DNA from 4 places in the Pseudomonas sp. GCEP-101 genome. Region 2 is predicted to be linked to each of the others. Evidence: riboswitches for the same ligand, from Rfam matches in the RefSeq annotation. Region 2 holds a riboswitch; each other region holds the start of a gene.
What was found. A riboswitch is a leader RNA that binds a small molecule or an ion and turns the genes downstream of it on or off. The one in region 2 is predicted to bind cobalamin.
Positions count from the first base shown of each region.

Region 1: it holds a riboswitch for cobalamin, as region 2 does, so the genes downstream of both, N0B71_RS12375 (TonB-dependent receptor domain-containing protein) here and N0B71_RS15015 (TonB-dependent receptor plug domain-containing protein) in region 2, are expected to answer to the same signal.
Region 3: it holds a riboswitch for cobalamin, as region 2 does, so the genes downstream of both, cobW (cobalamin biosynthesis protein CobW) here and N0B71_RS15015 (TonB-dependent receptor plug domain-containing protein) in region 2, are expected to answer to the same signal.
Region 4: it holds a riboswitch for cobalamin, as region 2 does, so the genes downstream of both, cobG (precorrin-3B synthase) here and N0B71_RS15015 (TonB-dependent receptor plug domain-containing protein) in region 2, are expected to answer to the same signal.

Region 1 is NZ_CP104011.1:2,697,040-2,701,134, forward strand. Features, by position in the region: gene tesB (acyl-CoA thioesterase II) at 1-254, shown strand, start outside; gene N0B71_RS12370 (HAD family hydrolase) at 263-871, shown strand; gene N0B71_RS12375 (TonB-dependent receptor domain-containing protein) at 1,157-3,013, opposite strand; cobalamin riboswitch at 3,119-3,282, opposite strand; gene dxs (1-deoxy-D-xylulose-5-phosphate synthase) at 3,337-4,095, opposite strand, start outside.
Region 2 is NZ_CP104011.1:3,284,222-3,288,316, reverse strand. Features, by position in the region: gene N0B71_RS15025 (ABC transporter substrate-binding protein) at 1-319, opposite strand, end outside; gene N0B71_RS15020 ((2Fe-2S) ferredoxin domain-containing protein) at 451-1,152, opposite strand; gene N0B71_RS15015 (TonB-dependent receptor plug domain-containing protein) at 1,152-3,107, opposite strand; cobalamin riboswitch at 3,201-3,407, opposite strand; gene N0B71_RS15010 (VOC family protein) at 3,477-3,905, opposite strand; gene N0B71_RS15005 (cupin domain-containing protein) at 4,067-4,095, shown strand, end outside.
Region 3 is NZ_CP104011.1:2,571,281-2,575,375, reverse strand. Features, by position in the region: gene N0B71_RS11755 (CbtA family protein) at 1-474, opposite strand, end outside; gene N0B71_RS11750 (CbtB-domain containing protein) at 640-828, opposite strand; cobalamin riboswitch at 933-1,146, opposite strand; cobalamin riboswitch at 1,218-1,412, shown strand; gene cobW (cobalamin biosynthesis protein CobW) at 1,648-2,700, shown strand; gene cobN (cobaltochelatase subunit CobN) at 2,890-4,095, shown strand, end outside.
Region 4 is NZ_CP104011.1:2,558,326-2,562,420, forward strand. Features, by position in the region: gene N0B71_RS11685 (precorrin-2 C(20)-methyltransferase) at 1-277, opposite strand, end outside; gene N0B71_RS11690 (precorrin-8X methylmutase) at 277-903, opposite strand; gene cobG (precorrin-3B synthase) at 896-2,242, opposite strand; cobalamin riboswitch at 2,329-2,568, opposite strand; gene cbiE (precorrin-6y C5,15-methyltransferase (decarboxylating) subunit CbiE) at 2,636-3,847, shown strand; gene N0B71_RS11705 (cobalt-precorrin-5B (C(1))-methyltransferase) at 3,850-4,095, shown strand, end outside.

The DNA.
Region 1 (4,095 bases), 590 kb from region 2:
GCTTCCTCACTACCTCGCTGCTGCCCCACGGCCGCTCGGTGTGGCAGAAGGACATGCAGGTCGCCACCATCGACCATTCCGTGTGGTTCCACCGCGACCTGCGCGCGGACGAGTGGCTGCTCTACGCCATCGACAGCCCGTGGGCCGGCAACGGCCGCGGCTTCGTGCGCGGCAGCATCTTCAACCGTGACGGCCAGCTGGTCGCTTCCTCGACCCAGGAAGGCCTGATCCGCCGCCGCGAGGACTGGGCATGACACCCGCCATGAGCCTGGGCGAGATCCGTCATTGGGTGTTCGACATGGACGGCACCCTGACCCTGGCGGTGCACGACTTCCCGGCGATCAAGCGGGCCCTGGGGATCCCCCAGGAGCACGACATCCTCAGCCACCTGGCCGCGCTGCCGGAAGACGAGGCGGCGGCCAAGCATGCCTGGCTGCTGGAGCACGAACGCGAGCTGGCGGTGGCCTCCACCGCCGCGCCGGGCGCCGTGGCGCTGGTGCGCGCGCTGCACGGCGCCGGCTACCGGCTGGGCATCCTCACCCGCAATGCCCATGAGCTGGCGTTGATCACGCTGGCGGCGATTGGCATCGATGATTGCTTCCGCACCGAGGACGTCCTCGGCCGTGGCGAGGCTGATCCCAAGCCCAGCCCGGACGGCCTGCTACGCCTGGCCGCGCGCTGGGACGTGGCGCCGCAGCGGATGCTGATGGTGGGCGATTACCGTTTCGACCTCGAGTGCGCCCGTGCCGCGGGGGCGCACAGCGCGCTGGTGAACCTGGCGGACCATCTGCAGGAGAACCCCTGGCCGGAGCTGACCGACTGGCACGCGCGCGATTGCGCGGAGCTGGGGCGGCTGGCGGGAGTGCTCTGAGGCCGCTGCCGTGCCGTGCGGGTTCGCGAGCAAGCTCGCTCCTACAGTCCGGCACTGGCCGCGCGATTCTTCGTAGGGACGAGCTTGCTCGCGAACGGCTCCGGACGCCGTGTAAGAGCGCCCCATGGGCGCGATCGCGGGCGTGGCCCGCTCCTACACGGGGTGGGCGTTGCGTAGGAGCGGACTTCGTCCGCGATCATCATCTGCTCACGGGACATCGCGGATAAATCCGCTCCTACGCGCGTGCCGGGTTTCGGCGTGCCCGTCGCAGGCCTGGCGTGGGCCTTACAGCTCCGGCGTCCAGGTCACCGCCAGCAGGGCGGTACGGCCGGGCTCGCGGTAGGGGCGGGCTTCGCTGGTACTGTAGTCGGCACTGGTCGGGCGCAGGTAGTCGCCCAGGGTGTAGTCGCGGTCCAGGGCGTTATCCAGCTTCAGGTCGAAGCGGATCTCGTTGCTGGCCAGCCAGCTGGTGCGCAGGTCGAGTACGCCGTAGCCGGACAGCTCGCGGGTATTGGCCGCATCGTCGTAGCGCTGGCTGACCGCGCGCCAGGTGCCGCCGACGCCGAAGGCGCCGAACTGGCGGTCCAGGTCCAGGCTCAGGGTGCGCCGCGCGCGGTAGGGCAGGGTGTGGCCGGTGTCGCGGTCGCGCGGATCGATCAGGCTCAGGCCGAGGGCGGCCTGCCAGCCCAGGACGTCGCGGGCGACGCTGGCCTCGAAGCCGTCGATGCGCGCCTTGTTGATGTTCTCCGGCTGGTTGCGGGTGCTGTCCCAGGCGATCAGGTCGTCGATCTCGGTGCGGTACAGCGAGGCCTCCAGGTGCGTGCCTTCGATGTTCCCGCGCCATTGCAGCTCGTAGGTCTTCGAGGTTTCGGCCTTGAGGTCCGGGTTGCTCGCGCCGGGGTAGTAGAGGTCGCTGAAGGTCGGCGCGCGGAAGCCTTCGCCGTAGCTGGCGATCCAGGTCTGGCTGTCGCCCACCGGCAGGCTGAAGGCGGCGTTCCAGCTGTTCTGGCTGCCATAGGCCTGGTTGTTGTCGTGGCGCAGGCCCAGTTCGGTGCCGAAGCTGTCGCCCTTGAAGCTGTGCTGGGCGAAGAAGGCGCGGTTGCTGCGCTGGTCGTCGGCGAAAGCGGTGCTGCCGTCGACCTTGTCCTCGTACCAGTCGGTGCCCAGGGCCAGCTGGTTGGCGTCGTCCAGTTGCAGGCGGTTGATCCAGCTCGCGGAGTGGCGAGTGGTTTCCAGCAGGCCGTTGTTCCAGCTGTCGGCGGCGCCCACGGCCTTGTTGCGGTCGAAGCTGCGGCCCAGCTCCAGGCGGCTGTTCCACATCGCCGTGAGCTGTCCGTCGAGGTAGGCGCTGTAGCTGCTGACGCGGAATTCGTCGCGGGGTGAGCCCGGTTCGACGTTGTAGGCGTCGTCGTATTCGTTCTTGCCGCGCTGGTCGTTGAGGTTCAGGCCGGCCTTCCAGTCTTCGCTGAAACGGTGGTCCAGGTTCAGGTGCACGGCCTTGTTGCGCTGGGCGTCGTCGTCGCTGTCGGCGCCGACGTTATCGCTGGTGCGGTCCCAGCCCTGGCTTTCGTCGAGGCTGCCACCGAGGTTGTAGCGGGTCTGCTCGTTGCCGCCGGAGAGGCTCAGGCTGCGCTCGAAGGTGCCGTGGCTGCCGGCGGCCAGGCGCACTTCCGGGTGCAGGCCGGCTTCGCCGCGGCGGGTGAAGATCTGGATGACCCCGCCGATGGCGTCGGCGCCGTACAGCGCGGAACGCGGGCCACGGGTCACTTCGACGCGCTCGATGCTGTCGATGCTCAGGTAGTCCAGGCGGGCGATGCCGCTGCTGGCCGAGGCGATGCGCTGGCCGTCCACCAGCACCAGGGTCTGCGCGGTGCTGGCGCCGCGCACGGAGTAGGAGACCACGCCGCCGGAGCTGCCCATCTGCACGCCGGGCACGCGGGCGAGCAGGGCGGGGACGCTGCGCACCTGCAGGCGTTCGATGTCGGCGCGGGTGAACACGCTGTTGGCCGAGGTGGCTTCGGCGCGCGGCTGGGCCTGGCGGGCGGAGGTGATCACCTGGTCGGAGAGCGTGTAGATGTCGCCAGCGGCGAAGGCCATGCCGGGCAGCAGGCTGGTGGCCAGGGCGAGTCGGGTCAGTTTCATGGAGCGTCCTCAAAAGCGGTCGGATGACTTTCGAGGAGGGCGTGGCAAGGGCGGCGGGCCGCACTTGACGGTGCGGCCCTCCGCAACACCTGTCGGGGCGTGTCGAGGGCGGTCTCCGGGCTGCCGACGTCACATCGCCGCCTTCCCGCAATCGTGCAGTGGCTCATGGCGATGCTGCGCTCCGCGAGGGGCGCGTCGGTTACCGTTGCGGGGGCAGCGCAGGTCTCTCACCTGCTTCCCGTTACCTCGAACGAAAACGGGCGCACCTTAGTCGGTGCGCCCGTCACTGGCAATACTCCGGAGGAGGGATGCGCCGATCGGTCTCAGCGCTTGCCCAGCGCCTCCAGCCGTGCCTTCACCGCCGCTTCGATGCCGGCGGCGTCCAGCCCGCACTCGGCGAGCATCTGCGCCGGCTTGGCGTGCTCGACGTAGTAGTCCGGCAGGCCCAGGTGCAGGATCGGCTGCTGGAGGTTCTCGCGGGCGAGGAATTCGCTGACGGCGGCGCCGGCGCCACCCATCACCGCGTTCTCCTCGACGGTCACCAGCAGCTCGTGGCTGGCGGCCAGCTGGCGCACCAGGTCCTCGTCCAGCGGCTTGACGAAGCGCATGTCGGCGACCGTCGCGTCGAACTGCTCGGCGACTTTCAGCGCGTCGGCCAGCTGCACGCCGAACACCAGGAAGGCGACCTTGCCGGCCTTGCCTTCGCGGCGCAGCACGCCCTTGCCGATCTCGACCGGTTCCAGCGCCGCCTCGATGGTGGCGTTGGGGCCGGTGCCGCGCGGGTAGCGCACCGCCGCCGGGCCTTCGAAGTGATGGCCGGTGGTGAGCAGCTTGCGCAGTTCGTTCTCGTCGCTGGGGGTCATCACCAGCATGCCGGGGATGCAGCGCAGGTAGGAGAGGTCGAAGCTGCCGGCGTGGGTCGGGCCGTCTTCGCCCACCAGGCCGGCGCGGTCGATGGCGAACAGCACGTCGAGGTTCTGCACCGCGACGTCATGGATCAGCTGGTCGTAGCCGCGCTGCAGGAAGGTGGAGTAGATCGCCACCACGGGCTTGGCGCCATCGCAGGCCATGCCGGCCGCCAG
Region 2 (4,095 bases):
GTTCCCCGCGGGACAGGTTGCCCAGCCGGAACGCCGAGGCGAAGCCGGCCACCACCAGGTCCGGGCGCTGCGCGTACACCGCTTCGGCCGAGGGATACAGCCGCGCCAGCAGCGGTACGCCGCGATAATGGCCGTCGCTGACGTCCAGGTCGTCATCGATGTAGGCCACGCCGATCAGTCGCTTTCCGGCGCCCAGCTCCAGCAGCAAATCGGCGGCGTGCTGGTTGAGGGCGAGGATGCGCTGCGGCGGGTGATCGAGCTGCCAGGTCTGGGCGCAGTTGCGGTAGTCCTGTGCGGCGGCCGTCGTCGTGGCAAGCAAGATTGCGAACAGCAGCGCCCCCTGTAGGAGCGGGCCACGCCCGCGATCGCGCGCATGGCGCGCTCCTACCTTCGAGCCACTGTGCGTCAAGCGGTTCGCGAGCGAGCTTGCTCCTACCAAGAGCAGGCGCCTCATGGCTCGTCCACCCGCAGCTCCGCCACGGGCACGCCATCGCGCAGGTGCTCGGCCACCACCCGGCACACCTGCTCGTCGCTGCGCAGGCCATACCAGACCCGCTCGGGATACACCGTCAGCAGCGGCCCGCGGTTACACGGGAACTGGCAGCCGGTGCGGGTCAGCAAGGCGCCCTCGGCATTCTCGTGCAGATCGAGGCGGACCAGCTCGCGGCGCAGGGTCTTCCACAGTGGCAGCGCACCGCGGCGCACGCAGCGCGGCCCGGTGCAGAGGAACAGGTGACGGCGGTGCGGCGGCGGCGCCCGCCAGTCCGGCTGCGCGGGCACGGCGCCGACGTCCCGGCACTCCAGCCGCTGCGCCGGGTCCTCGATCGCCGCCAGCACCGCCGCCGCTTCCAGCCCGCGCCGGCCCAGCGCCGAGGCGGTGACGTTCGCCACCGGCGCCTGCGGATAATGCGCCTGCAGCGCCGCCACTTCGGCGCACAGCCAGTCGAGGTAGGCGCCATCAGCGCTCGGTTCGAGGTCCACCAGCAGCACGTCTTGACGCTCGGCAAACCCCGCGCGCAGGCGCGTCCACAGCCCTTCGAAACCGTCGCCGGTGTCGACGCACTCGACATCGGCCAGACGCGTCGACACCTCGCGGAGCAGGCGCTCGCCCTGGGCGCCGGCCAGCGGGCCGACCAACAGGATGGCCTTCATCAGAAGCTGAAGGTGTAGCGCAGCTCGGCCGTGCGCGGCCGGCCAAGGTTGTCCACCTGGCGGAGGCCGTTGCTGGTGCGGCCGGTGGCGTAGTCGCGGTCCAGCAGGTTCTCCAGCAGCAGGCTCAGGCGGTGTGCGCGGGCGGCATCGAGGTAGCGGTAGGCGTCGCCGTCGAGCACCGTGTAGTGGCCGTAGTCATCCCCCTGGGCGCTGACGATGGAGCCGACATAGCGCGTGGCAAGCCCCGCCCCCCACTGGCTGTCGTCGTAGCCCAGGCGCAGGCGGGCGAAGAACTGCGGGATGTTGTTCACCGCCACGCCCTCGCGGCTGTCCACCAGGTTGCGCGTGGCGTCGGCCCAGAGCTGCCAGCGCCGACCGAGCTGCCACTGGCCGCTGGCTTCGGCCCCGCGCACGGTGATCTCGCCGTTGCCGTTCACCCACTGGTCGCCGGCGAGGGTGATGAGGTCGGTGATCTCGCGGCGGAACAGCGTGACGCTGCCGCTCCACGGCTGGTCGAACAGCTCGCCGGTGTAGTCCAGGCCCAGCTCGGCGTTGCGGCTGCGCTCGGGCTTGAGGTCGCGGTTGCCGACTTCCTCGCCCGGTTCGTTGACGAACAGCTGCTCGGCGGTGGGCAGCTTGAAGGCGGTGCCGAACTGGCCGCGCAGCTTCAGCTGCCGGGTGAGGTCATAGAGCGAGGTGAGCATCCACACGGTGGCGCCCTCGCCGCCGGCGATCGCCTCGCGGCGCACCCCCAGGCTCGGGTGCCAGTCGGGCAGCGCCGCGATGCTCGGCCGCAGTTGGGCATAGAGCGCGTGGGACTCGGCCTGCTGGTTGTCGATGATCAGCACATCGTCCTGGCCCTTGTACCACTGGTTGTCATTGCCCAGGACCAGTTCGTGGCCGCCCGCCAGCGTCGCCTTGCCTTCGAGCTGCGCGCCCCAGTCGGTGAAGCCCCAGTAGTCGTTGTGGTTGAGCACCTGGGTGCCGCCGCCCTGCAGGTTGTAGACGCGGTCGTAACGGGTGTCCCAGTCGTTGAGGTGGGTCTTGGCGAACCAGCTGAAGTCGTCGCCGACGCGCTGCTGGAAGGTCGCCGTGGCGATCTGCTGCACGCGGTTGTTGCGGGTGTGGCGGTTGGCGGTGGGCCGGGCGAAATCCAGCGCGGCGTCGGCATTCTGGTAGAACAGCTCCAGCCGCGAGGCCTCACCGATGGCCTGGATGGCCTTGGCGCCGAACACGTTGACGTCGTAGGAGCGGCGCTTGTCGCTCAGCGTGTCGGTCATGTCGCGGTCGCGGTACGGCTGGTAGCCGTCGGAGCGGTTGTGGCTGACGTAGGCCATCAGCCCGAGGTCGCCCAGGCCGGTCTGCACGATCTGCTCGGCGCGGGCGTCTCCGCTGCGGCCCTTGAAAGTGTCCAGGCCGAGGTTCACTTCCCCGGATGCCACGCGGCTGCGCGCGCTGCGGGTGATGATGTTGATCACCCCGGATACCGCCTGCGTGCCAAACAGCAAGCCCTGGCCGCCCTTGAGCACCTCGATGCGCTCCACCGCGGTGGTCGGCAGGGTATCGAGGTAGATGCCGCCGTAGAGGCGGTTGTTCAGGCGCACACCGTCCAGCAGGATCAGCGTGTCGTCGTTGCGTCCGCCCAGCAGCGAGTAGGTGCCGTAATCGAACGGGCCGTTCTTCGGCGCGACGAACAGGCCGGGCACATACATCTGCAGCACGCGGGTGAGGTCGGCGCCGGGGCCGGCGCGTTCGATCTGCTGGCGGTCGATGACCTCAAGCCGGCTGCCGTAGCGGGCCATGTCGGCTACCGTGGTGGATTCCACCGATGGCGCGCTGACGACTTCGTCGGCCAGGTCCAGTGGCGCCGCCGCGAGCGGCGAGCCGAGCGTGCAGAGGAACAGAACGGGACTCCAGCGCAGCGCGCGCCGGTTCAGGTCGGGAGAGTGTTGCAAGGTGATCGCCTCGAAATCGGGATTTCGCAGGCGGCGCAGCGAGGCCCGGAACGAGCGCGCCCGGGGACCGGCTCACGCCCGCCCACCGCGGGTTTGCCAAACAGGTTCCAGGCCGGTCTCCGGGCTTGCGAGGGTCGTGGAACATCCGCCTTCCCATGCCTGAGCACAGTGGCCTCGTGGATGCTCCGCTCGCTTACCGTTGCGGGGGCAGCGCCGGACTGATCGCACGAAGGCGACGCACCGGCTTCCCGTTTCACCCCACGCACGGCGGCGGGGGGCACCTGAAACGGGAGGCATCTGAACATCGGCTGGCGGAAAGCGTCAAGCGCGGGGGTTGGGCAGGATGTTGCAGGCGCGGCGCGGGCGCCCTCAGTGCCAGGGATCGTAGGTGCCGAAACTCCAGATGTGCCCTTCCGGGTCGCGGCAGGTGAAGCCCTGGCCGCCGTAGTCCTCGTCCTTGATGTCGATGACGATCTGCGCGCCGGCGTCGACGGCCGCGCGATACACGACTTCGGCGTCTTTCACCACCACGTAGATGCTCTGGGTGCAGCCGCCGATCTCGTCGGGCTGGCGCATCAGCCGGCCGTATTCGTTGTCGTGCAGCGAGCCGAGCATCACCAGCCCGCTGCCGTCGGCCAGGGCCAACTGCGCGTGGGCGATACCGCCGTGGTCATCGGCGACCACCAGTTGCCGCTGGAAGCCGAACGTGGCGCACAGCCAGTCGATGGCCTGGGGCGCATCGCGGTAGCGCAGGCAGGGAATGACGCTGGGGCGGGTAACGGGAAAAGGTGTGGACATGGCGATCTCCGAGCAGCAACGAGCGCAATGCTCTGAGCATAGTCGCGCGCTTTTCCCCGCCCAGCCCGCCGCGGCGACCGACAGCCAAGCGCAAGTTCCTGCAAGATGGCTCGCCCGACGGGTCGTAGTGTCGGCAGACCGATTTCAAGGAGCAACACACCGTGACCCAACGCCAACCGATCAACCTGCA
Region 3 (4,095 bases), 710 kb from region 2:
GCCGGCGGCGGTGGCAGCGGCAGTGCCGATCCACCAGGTCTGCCGCAGGCTCAGGTCGGCGGCGGCGGTGCCGGGGACTTCCGGAGGCAGGCCGAGGGACGGCGCCAGGGTGAACACCGCAAAGCCGGCCAGGCCCCAGAACAGGCCCTCGGACGTCTTGCCCGGCTCGCGCAGGGTGAACAGGCCGGCCAGCATCAGCGCAAAGCCCACCGCGACCACCAGGTTGCCGCCGGTGGTGGAGAGGATGCGCTGCCAGCCGTCTTCCGGCTCCCAGGCTTGCGAATCATGGTGATGGTCGGCGACGGCACCTTCAGCGTGCTCGTGGCTGTGCTCGGCCATTGCCACCGGTTCGGACTTTTCGTAGGTCTCCGCCTTGAGGATCAGCGGGGACACCCACAGCAGCTGGACCACGGTCAGCACCAGCGCCGCGATCAGACCGGCGAAACCGGCGGTCTGGGCGATACGTTTGATCATTCGCTCTTTCCTTCTTTCTTCTGCGAGCCATCGAATCGAGCGAGCTAGAGCCAGTCAAGGCGGAGGATCGCCGGGGACGCGCAGTGGACTGCTGTCCATGAGCAGTCCACGGCGATTTTCCAGCGCAGCCCGGCCGACGCGCAGCCGATTGAACTCAGAACCGCGTCAGTGGCAGGGGAAGCCCGCACTATGACGGGTATCGTGGGCGGCGTTGTGCACCGCTTCCAGATGCGAGAAGCCGGCGAAATACACCAGCAGCGCACCGAGCAGGCTGGCGCCGATGGCCAGGCTGATGCGCTTGGAAAGGGGGATGGAAGTGCTCGACGCCTGTTGCGCCAGGATGCTGCTGGACATGAACGTTCCCTCTGAAACTTGAGTAGAGAACGCAGAGGTTGAACGCATTCGAACGCGCCGGATCGGTCGCGCCACGGCCTGCGCCCGCCCACCGCGGGTTTGCCAAAAACGAAGGATTCCAGGCCGGTCTCCGGGCTTGCGATGACAGCCGGCTGGCTGGGCGGGTCAGCCTTCCCATGCGCGAGCACAGTGGCTACCGATGACCCTTCATTCGCTTACCGTTGCGGGGGCAGCGCCGGACTGGTCCTTGCGGACGCACCGGCTTCCCGTTTCACCTCGCGCGCGTCGGCGCGAGACACCTGGAACCGCGCTAGCTGACCACGACCGCCCGGCAGCGTCAACCACGGCCGAACCGATCCCCGGCGATTGACCGCCCCGCTCACGCTGCGTAGCCTTCCTCCCTTCGAGGTTCTCCGGCGCTGGCCGGAGCTAAGAGGGAACGTGGAAATCTTCGGATGCGCCACGGCTGCCCCCGCAACTGTGAACAGCCTGTTCTTTCACACGCCACTGCCGACCACGGCGGGAAGGCGAAGGAACACGACAGGGCTGTGAGCCAGGAGACCTGCCTCGTGACTGGTTTTCGATCTGCTGCGCGTCGGCCATGCTGCGTGGGAGGATCGTCGTGGACTGCTCATTGACTACAGTCAACTCCGCGTCCCCGACGACCCTCCGCCTTGCCTGGCTCTAGCTCGCGAGATCCGGAACCGGTTCGTTATGAACAGACAACCGGGCGGGGTGATCCGGTGGCGACCTTCGTTGCGCGGCGAACCCGCGCGCGCGCCCTTCATCCGCCTTCCAACTCCCGCTTGCGAGGCGCGCATGAAAACCCTGGCCAAACTCCCCGTCACCATCGTCACCGGCTTCCTCGGCGCCGGCAAAACCACGCTGCTCCGCCACATGCTGGACAACGCCGAAGGCCGCCGCATCGCGGTGATCGTCAACGAATTCGGCGAGCTGGGTATCGACGGCGACATCCTCAAGCAGTGCTCCATCGGCTGCAGCGAAGAAGAGGCGGTCGGCCGCGTCTTCGAGCTGGCCAACGGCTGCCTGTGCTGCACCGTGCAGGAAGAATTCTTCCCGGTGATGCGCGAGCTGGTGGCACGTCGTGGCGACCTCGACCAGATCCTCATCGAGACCTCGGGCCTGGCCCTGCCCAAGCCGCTGGTGCAGGCCTTCCAGTGGCCGGAAATCCGCAACGCCTGCACCGTCGACGCGGTGATCACCGTGGTCGACAGCCCGGCCGTGGCCGCCGGCACCTTCGCCGCCCACCCCGAGCAGGTGGACCAGCAGCGCCAGCAGGACCCGAACCTGGACCACGAATCGCCGCTGCACGAGCTCTTCGAGGACCAGTTGGCGAGTGCCGACCTGGTGGTACTGAACAAGGCCGACCTGCTGGATGCCGAGGCGCTGGCCCGCGTGCGCGCCGAAGTCGCCGAGGAGCTGCCGCCGGCGGTGAAGATCGTCGAAGCCAACTCCGGCCAGCTGCCGCTCTCCGTGCTGCTGGGCCTGAACGCCGAGGCCGAGCTGCACATCGACAGCCGCCCCACTCACCACGACCACGAAGGCCATGAAGACCACGACCACGACGAGTTCGACTCCTTCCACGTCGACCTGCCGGAAGTGGAAGAGCGTGCCCTGCTCGATGCGCTGAGCGCGCTGGTCGAGCGTCACGCCATCCTGCGCATCAAGGGCTTCGTCGCCATTCCCGGCAAGCCCATGCGCCTCCTGGTACAGGGCGTCGGCAAGCGCTTCGACAAACACTTCGACCGCGCCTGGCGCAGTGATGAGCCCCGCGGCACGCGCCTGGTGGTGATCGGCCAGGAGCTGGATCAGGCCGTCATCGCCAACGAGCTGCGTACCGCCCTGACTTGATGACGTCGTAGGGTGGCGTGGAGCGCAGCGATACCCACCGCCAATGATGGTTATCGCTGCGCTCCACCCATCCTACGACCGTGCAATCCCCCTGTAGGAGCGAGCTTGCTCGCGAACCGCAGCCCCGCTGCGGAGGTTTGTTCGCGAGCAAGCTCGCTCCTACGAAAAACCGAAAACCGAGCAAGCCTCATGCACCTGCTGCGCACCCAACCCGGCGGCTTCGTCCCCGACGACGGCATCGCCCACCTGGCCCAGACGCCCGCCGAGCTGGTGATCCTCTGCAGCGGCGACTCGCACCTGGCGCTGCTCGCCGAGGCCGCACGCGCGCTGCCGGAGGACTACCCGAGCCTGCGCCTGGCCAACCCCATGCAGTTGCAGAACCACGCCTCGGTGGACCTCTACGTCGACGAGGTGCTGCAGCACGCGAAGGTCATCCTGATCTCGGTGCACGGTGGCGTCGGCTACTGGCGCTACGGCATGGAGCAATTGGCGGCGCTGGCCGAGCGCGGCGCCACGCTGATCGCGGTGCCGGGCGACGACAAGCCCGACCCGGAACTCAGCGCGCTGTGCAGCGTCGCGCCGCAGGATGCCGAGCGCCTCTGGCAGTACCTGCGCCAGGGCGGCATGGACAACGCACGGCAGTTCTTCGCCTGCCTGGCCGACCGACACCTGCAACGCGACTATGCGTGGAGCGAACCCCGGACGCTGCCGCGCGTGGCGGTCTATCACCCGCACGTCGGCAGCTGCGACCTCGCCCGCTGGCAGGCGGACTGGAACCCCGCCTGCCCGGTCGCCGCGCTGCTGTTCTATCGCACCCACCTGCAGGCAGCGAACACCGGCTTCATCGACACCTTCTGCGAACGCCTGCAGGCCCAGGGCATCAACCCGCTGCCCATCGCCGTGGCCAGCCTCAAGGAAGCCGCCTGCCTGGACGCGGTGGAAACCCTGCTCGACAGCGCGGACGCCGAGCTGATCATCAACACCACCGGCTTCGCCCAGTCGAACCCGGAGGCGCCGCAGGACCGGCCGTTCAGGCGCGACGTGCCGGTGCTGCAAGCCATCTGCTCGCTGGACAACCACGACCTCTGGCGCGCCAACCCACAAGGCCTCGGCCCGCGCGACCTGGCCATGCACATCGCGCTGCCGGAGCTGGACGGTCGCCTCATCACCCGGCCGATCAGCTTCAAGGGCCTGGCCTGGCGCAGCGAGCGCAGCCAGAGCGACGTGGTCTGCTACCTGCCGCACCTACCGGGCATGGACTTCACCGCCGAACTGGCGCGACGCTGGATGCTGCTCTCGCGCAAGGCCAACGCCGACAAGCGCGTGGCGCTGATCCTGGCCAATTACCCGACCCGCGACGGGCGCATCGGCAACGGTGTCGGCCTCGACACGCCG
Region 4 (4,095 bases), 730 kb from region 2:
CGGCGGTGTCGTAGAAGTCGCTGATCACCCCTTCGTAGGTCAACGGCGGCTCCAGCTTCTCGGTGGTCACCGGGTAGACCAGCGGCAGGCGCTGCTGCTCATCGAGCAGGTGTTGCTCGATGATGGCGAAGGCGTTGCCACCCTGGCCGGCATGGTGCTTGGCCTTGGCCACGAAGTAGCCGATCACCGGGGACGCGCGCAGCAGGCGCAGGGCCTTGAGGGTCAGCAGTTCCGGGTCGCCGGGGCCTACGCCCAGGCCGATGAGGCGGCCGGTCATCACTCCACCTCCGTGGCCAGGGCGTTGACGGCCGCGGCGGCCATCGCGCTGCCGCCACGGCGGCCGCGCACGATCACGTAGGGCACGCCGCGGCTGTCGGCAGCGAGGGCGTCCTTGGACTCCATGGCACCGACGAAGCCCACCGGGAAGCCGAGAATCAGCGCCGGTTTCGGTGCGCCGGCGTCGAGCATTTCGAGCAGGTAGAAGAGGGCGGTCGGGGCGTTGCCGATCACTACCACGCTGCCTTCCAGGTGTTCGCGCCAATGCTCCAGCGCCACTGCCGAGCGCGTGTTGCCCAGCTCGCGGGCCAGCGCCGGAACATCCGGATCGTTGAGCGTGCAGATCACCTCGTTGTGCGCCGGCAGGCGCGCACGGGTGATGCCCTCGGCGACCATCCGCGCATCGCAGAGGATCGGCGCGCCGGCGGATAGCGCCGCCCTGCCGATGGCCCCGGCGCCCGCGGAGAAGCGCAGGTCCTGGACGACGTCGACCATGCCGCAGGCGTGGATCACCCGCACGGCGAGTTTCTCAAGGTCCGCGGGGATGGCGGACAGATCGGCTTCCGCGCGAATAGTGGCGAAGGATTGGCGGTAGATCGCCAGGCCGTCGCGAATGTAATCAAGCATCGATGGAGACTCCGGGGGCGGCCAGTAGATCGCCGGCGGCCTCGAGGGACAGGTTGCGCGCCAGCGGGTGGCCGAAGCCGGCCAGGCCATCGGCGCGACGGAACAGGTCATAGCGGCCGTCGGCGACGGCCAGCAGGGTGTAGGGGGCCACGTGGGCGGCGGCGCAGGAGCGCGGGCAGCCGCACAGGTGCACGCCGGCGGGCGGCGCATGGCGCAGGCGTTCGGCCAGGCGCAGGGCGTCGGCCTTGGTGTCGGCCAGCCCGCGGGCGCAACCGCTGGAGCCACTGCAGGCGACCAGGCGCGAGAGCGGCTGCGCGGCATCCACCAGCAGGCCGAGGTTGGCCAGCGCACCCAGCACCACGGCAGCGTCGGCCTGCGCCACATCGGGCAGGATGAGGCTCTGCCACGGTGTCAGGCGCAGCTGTCCGCCGCTGAAGCGTTCGGCGAGATCGGCCAGGCCGAAGAGGGTGGTGCTGTCGAGGCGTCCGAGGACGAATCCCGCGCCGATCATGGCGTGGTCCGGCAGGCGTTGCGGATGAATCCCGAGGTGGCCGAACGCCCGTGGTGCAGGACGCCGCCAGTTATCCACAGCCGGTCCGAGCTGCAGTTCGAACGGCAGGCGCTGTTGCAGGCGCTCCAGCAGCAGGTCGTCGCGCAGCATCTCGCGCAGGTGGCGCAGGCGCGTCTGGCCGTCGCCGGCGAGATCGAGGAACAGGTGCAGCAGGGTGTCCACCAGCACGGGCACCTGTGCGGCGGTCACAGCGGCGAGGGCAGGGCGATCGGTGGCGCGCTGCGGCGGGCAGCCGGCCAGGCCGACGGCGAACAGCGGCGCGGCGTCGGCGGACATGGCCGACAGCCAGATATCGTTGGGATGCTCCAGCATCGCCAGCGCTTCGCCGGCGTCCAGCTGGATGCCGAACTTGGGCGACAGGCCGTGGAAGCGCGGGGTGCGTTCCAGCAGGTCGAGCAACTGGCGGGCGAGCGGACTGGCATCGAAAGCGCTGCCAGGGTCCAGGCCCAGCGCCGGGCTGACCAGCAGGTTGCGCACGTCGTCCGCCGCCAGCTCGCGGGGGCCGAGGCCGGCCGCCAGCAGGTCACGGCTAAGCGCGCTTTCGGCGCCGGCGTGCACGCCGCGGATCTGCAGGTTGGCGCGGTTGGTCGCTTCCAGAACGCCGCCGGCGTGGCGCTCGGCGGCCAGGGCAATGGCGCGCGCGGCGGTGGCATCGAGTTGCCCGCACGGCAGCTTGATGCGGCAGATGCCGCCATCGCGGGAGGCCACGATACGCAGCAGGCCGGGGCAGGCATGCGGGCGGACGGGCAGAGCGGAGGAGTCGTGCACGGTGGTCACCAGGGCTGGGTCGCGGTGACCTGCGAATCCCCACAGGGGATTTCACGACACCGATACACCCCGCTCGATGTCTGCACGCGCGACTGGTTTCGTCGGCAGGTCTCCTGGCTGGCAGGTCCTCATCCAGCGCGGCCTTCCCGGTTGCCCAGTGGCCTGGCCGGCGGCACGGAACATCGTTCTCGTGCCGCCGCATTGCGCGGACTCGCTGCTTACAGTTGCGGGGGCAGCCACGGCTTAACCGTGTTCCCTCTTCGGCTCTGGGAAACCCACCGTGAAAGGCGAAGCGTCCTACGAGCACCGACGAAGCGGGTATTATGCCTGCTTTGCCCGACGTCAGGAAAAGCCTGCCCGTCGGATCGATCGTCGCACCCCAGAGGACATTTCATGACGCCCTGGCTGACCATCGTCGGCATCGGCGAGGACGGCTATGCCGGCCTCGGCAAGGCCGCGCGCCGCGCCCTGCTCGCCGCCAGCGAAGTGATCGGCGCGCCGCGCCAGCTGGACCTGCTGCCGCCTTGCCTGGGCGCCCGCCGCCAGGCCTGGCCGAGCCCGTTCAGCCTGGAGCCGGTGCTGCGCCGGCGAGGTGAGCCCACCTGCGTGCTGGCCAGCGGCGACCCGATGCTGTTCGGCGTCGGCGCGAGCCTCGCCCGGCAGGTACCATCCGAGGAAATGCTCGTGCTTCCCGCGCCGTCCTCCGCCTCCCTGGCCGCGGCGCGGCTGGGCTGGGCATTGCAGGACTGCACGCTGCTCTCGCTGGTGGCACGCCCCTTGGCCGCCCTCCATGCGCAGATTCACGATAGCGCGAAGCTGCTGATCCTCAGCAACGATGGCAGCAGCCCGGCCGCCATCGCCGCGCTGCTGCGCGAGCGGGGGTTCGGTGCCAGCCGCCTCAGCGTGCTGGAGCACCTGGGCGGTGATGCCGAACGACGCATCGACGGGCTCGCCAGCGACTGGTCGACGAGCGAGACCGCTGCGCTGAACCTGGTCGCGGTGCAGTGCGCGGCGGGCGCCGAGGCGATTCGCCTGCCATTGACCACCGGCCTGCCGGACGACGCCTACCGCCATGACGGCCAACTGACCAAGCGCGACGTGCGCGCCGTCACCCTGGCGCGGCTGGCGCCCCGGCCGGGCGAGCTGCTGTGGGACGTCGGCGCCGGTTGCGGCTCCATCGGCATCGAATGGATGCGCGCGCACCCGAGCTGCCGCACCCTGGCCATCGAAGCCAACGAAGGGCGTCAGGAACATATCCGCTTCAACCGCGATGCGCTTGGCGTGCCGGCGCTGCAACTGGTCTGCGGCGCGGCGCCGGAAGCCTTGCAGGGGCTGGAGCGGCCCGATGCGATCTTCATCGGCGGCGGCGTGACCCTGCCCGGCGTGTTCGAACAGTGCTGGGAGCAGCTCAAGCCCGGCGGCCGGCTGGTGGCCAATGCCGTCACGCTGCAGAGCGAGTCCCTGCTGCTGAGCTGGCGCGCCCGCATCGGTGGCGAGCTGACCCGGCTGTCGGTGTCTCAGGCCCAGCCGCTGGGCGGCTTCGATACCTGGCGTGCGGCGTTGCCGATCACCCTGCTGGACGTGTGCAAGCCTCTGGCCGACTGACGATGCGCGAAGAGACTTCCGAAGCACCCCGCCCGCTGCGCAGCGGCTACACCACCGGCAGCTGCGCCACGGCCACCAGCTTGGCGGCGGCGCGCCTGCTGCTGACGGGTGAGGCGCTCGACGCGGTACAGATATCCCTGCCCAAAGAGCGCAGCGCGACGCTGCGCCTGGCGTTCTGCCGGCTCATCGCCGAGGGTGCCGAAGCCGGCACGCTGAAGGATGCCGGCGACGACCCGGACGTGACCCAC